DNA from 2 places in the Salinivibrio sp. HTSP genome. Region 1 is predicted to be linked to the other one. Evidence: riboswitches for the same ligand, from Rfam matches in the RefSeq annotation. Region 1 holds a riboswitch; the other holds the start of a gene.

What was found. Region 1 has a riboswitch for thiamine pyrophosphate ahead of thiB (thiamine ABC transporter substrate binding subunit). Riboswitches for the same ligand answer to the same signal wherever they lie in the genome.
Region 2: another riboswitch for thiamine pyrophosphate. It lies ahead of thiD (bifunctional hydroxymethylpyrimidine kinase/phosphomethylpyrimidine kinase); the one in region 1 lies ahead of thiB (thiamine ABC transporter substrate binding subunit).

What each region holds. Positions count from the first base shown of each region.
Region 1 is NZ_PXUD01000010.1:58,369-61,984, forward strand. Features, by position in the region: gene leuD (3-isopropylmalate dehydratase small subunit) at 1-544, shown strand, start outside; gene C7A19_RS01940 (DUF547 domain-containing protein) at 692-1,483, shown strand; TPP riboswitch at 1,522-1,623, shown strand; gene thiB (thiamine ABC transporter substrate binding subunit) at 1,667-2,662, shown strand; gene thiP (thiamine/thiamine pyrophosphate ABC transporter permease) at 2,668-3,616, shown strand, end outside.
Region 2 is NZ_PXUD01000025.1:10,422-14,037, reverse strand. Features, by position in the region: gene C7A19_RS04885 (potassium channel family protein) at 1-886, shown strand, start outside; gene thiD (bifunctional hydroxymethylpyrimidine kinase/phosphomethylpyrimidine kinase) at 1,000-1,851, opposite strand; TPP riboswitch at 1,913-2,013, opposite strand; gene C7A19_RS04875 (DUF3081 domain-containing protein) at 2,135-2,398, opposite strand; gene C7A19_RS04870 (HAD-IA family hydrolase) at 2,417-3,199, opposite strand; gene C7A19_RS04865 (bifunctional diguanylate cyclase/phosphodiesterase) at 3,608-3,616, shown strand, end outside.

The DNA.
Region 1 (3,616 bases):
TACCGATGCGATCATTCCCAAACAGTTTTTGCAAAAAGTCACCCGTACTGGCTTTGGTCAGCACCTGTTTCACGATTGGCGCTTTTTAGACGATGCGGGCAAGCAACCGAACCCCGAGTTTGTGCTTAACCAAGCGCGCTACCAAGAGGCAAGCGTGCTACTCACCCGCGAGAATTTTGGCTGTGGCTCGTCACGCGAACATGCCCCCTGGGCGCTGGATGATTACGGCTTTAAAGTGATTATCGCCCCCAGTTTTGCCGATATTTTCTATGGCAACTGTATCAACAACCAAATGGTACCGGTGACCCTTGAAGAAGCCCAAATCGATGCTTTATTTGCGTATGTAGCCGAAAATGAAGGCGCGACGGTAACCCTGGATTTGCCCGCCCAAACCATTCGAGCCGGTGAGCACTGCTTTAGCTTCCAAATGGATGATTTTCGTCGTCATTGCCTGTTGGAAGGCTTAGATAGCATTGGCCTAACCCTACAGCACGATGCTGAGATCTCGCGCTTTGAGCAGCGCATCCCGGACTTTTTGTCATAAATCCCCGCTTTAGCCCACTCCACCAATAAGCGCGATCCTCGCCGCGCTTATTGGTCAAGCCCCACTTTTTTCCATTCACCATGAAACCAACAACGCATTTGCTTGGTCTAGTCTGAAAAGAAGGCTTGCTGAAAATAAGGACGGGCAATGCAAAAACGTTTGATACTTCTATTCTGTTTGGTTTTTCCGCTGTTTAGCCAAGCGGCCCCCAAAGCAGAGTATTGGGCGATGTGGGATGCCCATAACCCTGACAGCCAGGCAACCTTCACTCATCACACTTGGCAAGTATTGCTCGATAAGTATTTGCAGCCTCAGGGGCAGCACACCTTATTTAACTATGCGGCGGTCACCGACGCTGACAAGAAAGCCCTCGATCATTATATCCGCATGCTCACCGCGCGCGACCCGCGTACCCTGACCAAAAACGAGCAATACGCGTATTGGGTCAACCTTTACAATGCGGTCACGGTGACGCTGATTTTGGAGGCCTATCCGGTCAGTTCCATCACCAAACTCGGTGGGCTATTTAGCTTTGGACCTTGGGATGATGAGGTGGTCACGGTGGCAGGTGAACCCCTTACCTTGAATGATATTGAGCACCGCATTCTGCGCCCACTATGGCAAGATCCGCGTACCCACTATGCGGTTAACTGTGCCAGTTTGGGTTGTCCAAACCTGCAACCTAAGGCCTTCCAAGCAAACGCGCTTGAGGCACAGCTCGAACAAGCGGCCTATGGTTTTATTAATAGCGACAAAGGGGTAAGTCAGCAAGGCGATCAATGGCAGCTTTCTTCTATCTATGAGTGGTTTGAGGCTGATTTTGGTGGCGATAAGCAAGGCGTGATCGCTCACATAAACCAGTATCGCGATATTCCATTGCCACAAGAGGCAACATTGGAACACGACTACAACTGGGACCTTAACCAACTCGCTGACTAAAAGGCTTGGTTAACCCTAAGCCAATCAGTACAATGGCTTGGTACTCATTGGGGAGCCTCATGGCTGAGATTGCGCACTGCGCTAGACCCATCGAACCTGATCCAGCTAACACTGGCGTAGGGATTGAGACTTGATGTTGCCATCAACTTGCCTCAACACCCACGCCCAACTTAGGAGCGTGCTGTGAAAGTTTTTACCTCTGTTCTCACTCTGATTTCTCTGTCGCTGTTATCACTCAGTGCCCGCGCCGCGGACCCACTCACCGTGTATACCTATGACTCCTTTATCGCCGAATGGGGCGCAGGGCCCAAAATCAAAGCCGAATTTGAAAAACAGTGCGATTGCCAACTGGAATTCGTGTCTCTCGATGATGGCGCCGCTTTGCTCAATCGTTTACGCATTGAAGGGGAAACCACCCAAGCCGATATCGTGCTGGGTATGGATACCAATTTAATGAAAGAAGCCGAGCGCAGCGGCATTGTTGCTGAGCATGCAGTCAATACTGAGCGCCTGCAAGTGCCTGGCGGGTGGGACAACAACTACTTTATCCCTTACGATTACGGCTATTTTGCCTTTGTGTACGACACTACCCGCTTGCTCGACCCGCCCAAAAGCCTCAAAGCCTTGATTGAAGAGCGCGACGATATCAGTGTGATTTACCAAGATCCGCGCGTATCAACGGTAGGCCAAGGCTTAATGCTCTGGATCCAAAAAGTGTATGGCGATGACAACCAACAAGCATGGCGCGAACTGGCTGATAACACCATTACCGTGACCAAAGGCTGGACCGAGGCCTATAATATGTTTCTTAACAAAGAAGCCGACATGGTGCTTTCTTACACCACTTCACCGGCCTATCACCGGGTTGCCGATGAGGACGACCGCTTTGCCGCTGCCATGTTTGAAGAAGGCCACTACATGCAAATCGAAGTGGTGGCAAAATCAGCCTACACGGATCAACCGGAACGTGCAGACGCGTTTTTACAATTTATGCTCAGTGATGCAGCTCAGTCTGTGCTCCCAACCACGCAGTGGATGTATCCGGTAACCGATGTCAACCTGCCTGATGCCTTCTACACTTTAGACAAGCCGGAGGAAAGCCTGCTGTATCAGCCTGATGAAGTGATGGGCAATCGCCAGCAATGGGTGCGTGACTGGCAAACCGCGCTGGTTGAATAGCCAAGATGCTCAACCCTTCTCGAACCTGGCCGGGCAGTATGGCGGCCAGCTTAGTCGTGGTTTTGATTGGCAGCGCACTCTGGGCGCTGTTCTCTCACAGCCACGACCTAGTGCTCACCGCGTTGTGGCAAGATACCTACCTGCGCCATGTCACCTACTTTAGCTTTAAGCAGGCGACCTTATCTGTGGTGCTCAGCGTTGGGCTTGCGATACCCGTCGCCCACGCCCTGTATCGCCGGCAGTTTCCAGCCAAGGCATGGCTGCTTAAGCTATTCGCCATGACCTTGGTGCTACCGGTATTGGTGGGCGTATTTGGACTGGTTGCCATCTATGGCCGCAGCGGCTGGATTGCGCAAGCCTTCGCGCACATTGATGCGTCGATGCCATTTTCTATTTATGGTTTAAGTGGCATTTTGCTCGCGCATGTGTTTTTTAATCTGCCATTTTCCGCCCAACTCATGGTGCAAGCGTTAGAGGGGATCCCCGCTGATCAACGTCGTCTTGCTACCCAGCTAGGGCTGAAAGGCTGGCAGCGCTTTAAGCATTTAGAATGGCCGTATTTACGCCAAAGCTTGCCTCATATCGTCGGGCTGGTGTTTATGTTGTGCTTTACCAGCTTCGCCACCGTGATGGCACTGGGTGGCGGACCTAAAGCCACCACGATAGAGCTAGCCATTTACCAAGCCATTCATTTTGATTTCGATTTACAAACGGGTGCTGTCCTTGCGCTTTGGCAAATGCTCTTGTGTGGCGCCATCGCATTTACCGTGCAAACCTTGACGCGCCCGCTGCCGAGTACACCCAGTGAAGTGCTGCCTCTTCCCGCCTCTTTGGATAGCCGTGCCGCCAAATGCTGGGACAGTCTATGGATTGGCCTCGTTTTGATACTGGTGTTACCGCCACTGGGCGTGGTGATTGCACGTGGGCTCAACCCCAGCGCATTAGCGGTACTCG
Region 2 (3,616 bases), on a different contig from region 1:
CCAGTCACTCGGTCGCTATATTTATTACTTAATGGTCACCGCGTCCACCGTTGGCTATGGCGACTATTCGCCAGCGACAGAAGCAGGACAGTGGATTACCGCCTTTTGGATTATTCCCGGCGGGCTGGGGTTATTTGCCGTTGTAATTGGCCATGTAACCAGTGCGTTGGTCGATTATTGGCGACGTGGATTACAAGGAAAACGGAGTCTTACAGTGAAAAATCATATTCTGGTGTTAGGGTGGAATGGTCAACGCACTATCCAGCTTATTCGCCTACTACAAAGCGGTGTGCATGGCGATCGTCCTATTGTGCTTTGTGTGCGTCCCGAAATGGAAAACCCGCTCCCTGGCGAGGTGGAATTTGTGCGCGTCACCAGCTTTACCGATGCCGAGGGCATTGCCCGTGCGGGTATTGATAGTGCCGCGAGCATTATTATCGATAACCCCGAAGACGATATTACCCTGTCAGCGGCCTTGTTTTGCGCGCACAAAAACCCCTCAGCGCATCTGCTCGCCTACTTTCAAGATGATGCACTCAGCCAAATATTAAAACAGCACTATCCACACGCCGAGTGTGTGCCATCTGTGTCGGTGGAAATGCTAGCGAAAGCTGCCGTGGATCCGGGTTCCAGCCAGTTGCATCACGAGCTGTTAAGCACGGCACAGGGGATGACGCAGTATTGCGCTCGCTATCCCACCAATGCGAGCGCCACGGATGTGGGCACTCTGTTCAACCAATTAAAGCACGAATACGATGCGACATTAATTGGTCTCGATAAAGGTGAAGGCATTACCCTTAACCCCAACCTTGCAACAGACGTCGCCCCTGGCGATCGCGTATTCTATATTGCAGCCGAGCGTTTACCGCATTGGTCAGCGGCGTAATTCGGGTACCATTCATCACACGCGACACCCGCTGTTAGCCTTTCCCGAACAGTCCGCCGCTTCACCTTAGGAGCGGCGAACTCGCTTTAGGTGCCCTATTGGTGAAAAACCGTCTATTCGACCGAGGCTTCTTGTCCATCGTGATGACGCGCCTCAACGGGGTAAGCGTAAAAATGATGAACAGGCCCTGCGCCTCTTCCCACCTTTAACTGCTGGCTATGCGCTAACGCGTCGGTGAGATAATGTTTCGCCGCGCGCCCGGCTTCAATGGGCGTCATTCCCTGCGCGTAATAAGAGGCGATCGCTGCAGACAGTGAACAGCCTGTGCCGTGCGTATTTGCAGTCTCAACCCGACGGGCGCTCAAGGTTTGGCACGTATCTCGGCTAATCCATACATCCACGCTTTCAGGAACGTGATGTAAATGGCCACCTTTGAGCATCACGTACGGGCAGCCGAGGCGACGCAAGGCGGGGACTAACGCATGCATTTGCTCAATGGAGGTAGGAACAGGCTGACCGGTTAATCGCGCCGCCTCCGGCAAGTTGGGGGTGAGCACGGTTGCGCGTGGGATCAGCTCCTCAATCAGCGCTGTCATGGCGTGCTCATCCAACAAAGGATCACCGCTGGTAGCCACCATCACGGGATCTAAAATCACCGGTAAGTGTGGCGACCGCGCCAACACGGCGGCTACTTCGCGAATAATCGCTTGGTTGGCGAGCATACCGATTTTCACTGCACGCACTGGCATATCGTACAACACCGCATCCAATTGGGCGCGGACAAAACCAGGAGCAACCGCCGAGACGGCCTCAACGCCACAGGTGTTTTGCGCGGTTAATGCGGTGATCACCGAGCACGCATAACCGCCGGTAGCTGAAATCGCTTTAATATCGGCTTGAATGCCGGCACCGCCACCGCTGTCTGAGCCGGCGATGGTAAGAATTACAGGTGGAGATAGGTTCATATTGGCCCCTTAATCATCAGGGACGGAAGGAGACAAAGCGAGCCCGAATAGGCCACTTCGTATGCTGAACGTGTCAGTTCCCTCCGCCAGTGCTAACTGGATCAGGTTCTACGGGTCCTGCTTTCGCAGTCTCAGCAATTACTTGCTCCCCGACTAACACGCTCAGAATATAAACCTTACGGATAAAGCGCAAGGTTGATTGCTCGTTCATTTTCCCACTAGAAACAAAAAACGCCCCATCGATGGGGCGCTCTACCACGTACCTCGTTCGGTTTTATCGTGGTTATTTTTTGTAATTTTTGACCAACGCATCCACCTTTTTCAGGAACTGCTCTTTTAGGTTTTCGTGCTCATAGTCAAGATCATAGGTATTGTGGAATCCCACGCGTAACTGAACCCCGTTACCCGCTAAATAAATGGTATAGCCGTCATAATCCGAGAAAGCGTCGATGCCATCTAGGCGGTGCCCATCTTCAATTTCTTCACCATACTCTGTCACTATCTCAAACGCGCGCAGTAGATGGGTAGGATTGAGTTCGTTTTTCACGCTTCCCTCCTGGCTGTGTTAGCGAAATTGTGCTCCACCTCCCGGCCGTGATCCACGACCATAAAGTGGGCCGGCCAATACCGGTGGCGTAGTCAACACATGCCCTGACACCTCAAGCCGGCTTGGCTTAGAAATAATATTGGGCAAGGCTGCCAAAGTATCAAGGGTGGTGTCTGGCCCCGTTTTTTGGATTGCCGTACCGTAATTATAGCCGTAATCGACACACACGACAGGCGAGCCCGCGGCTCTTGCCGCATGAACATCATTCACGGCATCACCAACCACCAGCAATTCTGATGATGGCACTGCTAAAATCGCCGCCGATTCAAAAATGCTATCGGGATCCGGCTTTCCGGCTGCGATTGCATCGGTTCCTAAGATTCGGGTAAAAAAGTGGCTGACCCCAAGCGCTTTGAGTAGGCTATTGGCATGCGCCGTTTGCATGTCCGTGGTACATATCATCGGGAACTGACGTTGAGAGAGGCCTTCAAGACAAGCAAGTACCCCTGGATAGAGTCGAGTTTTTGGCGGTTTTTTGCCTAGGTATGAGGACAGGAACAACGCGCGGGCTTGGTTCAGTACGGTGGTAGAAACCCGCCCATCAATGTGTCGCGTAAGCACCCGATGGATCAATAAATCCGCGCCATCACCAATCCAGTCTCGAATCGCACTGGGCTCTTCCTCCGGCAAATCAAACCCTCTCAACATGCCGAGGACAGCGTCGTATAGATCATCAAAAGGGTCTGCGATCGTGCCGTCTAAGTCAAAGCATATCGCAGAGATATTCTCCAATTTTTTCATGGAACGCCTCCACAATCAGTGTGTTATCGCCAGAAAGGAAAGGGAACGGTGGATCGGGCTTGCTATCCAACGAGTCTTTGAAAGTTAGCAGAGAACCAGAAAGCATCCTACCAAAACAGCAGGCACAATGTATCGAATCACCGGTACAAAATTGCATAACTCACCGCTTGCCCACAAACTTCAGAGGCGAATCAAGCCCCTAACCATAACGTGATCATTTTCACATTTATATATCTTCGCACTCATCGATACCGACCTTAACCCTGTATAAAAATCCGTCATTTTTCTGACACTCCAGGGCAGGCGAAGTCACGACCTGTCATAAAAATGAAAACCAAATAGGCATAGATTGTCATCGAACCGCTCTACCCTGTCTCTCTCGATAGTGAGATTCGATGTATTCTTTATATGCGTTAT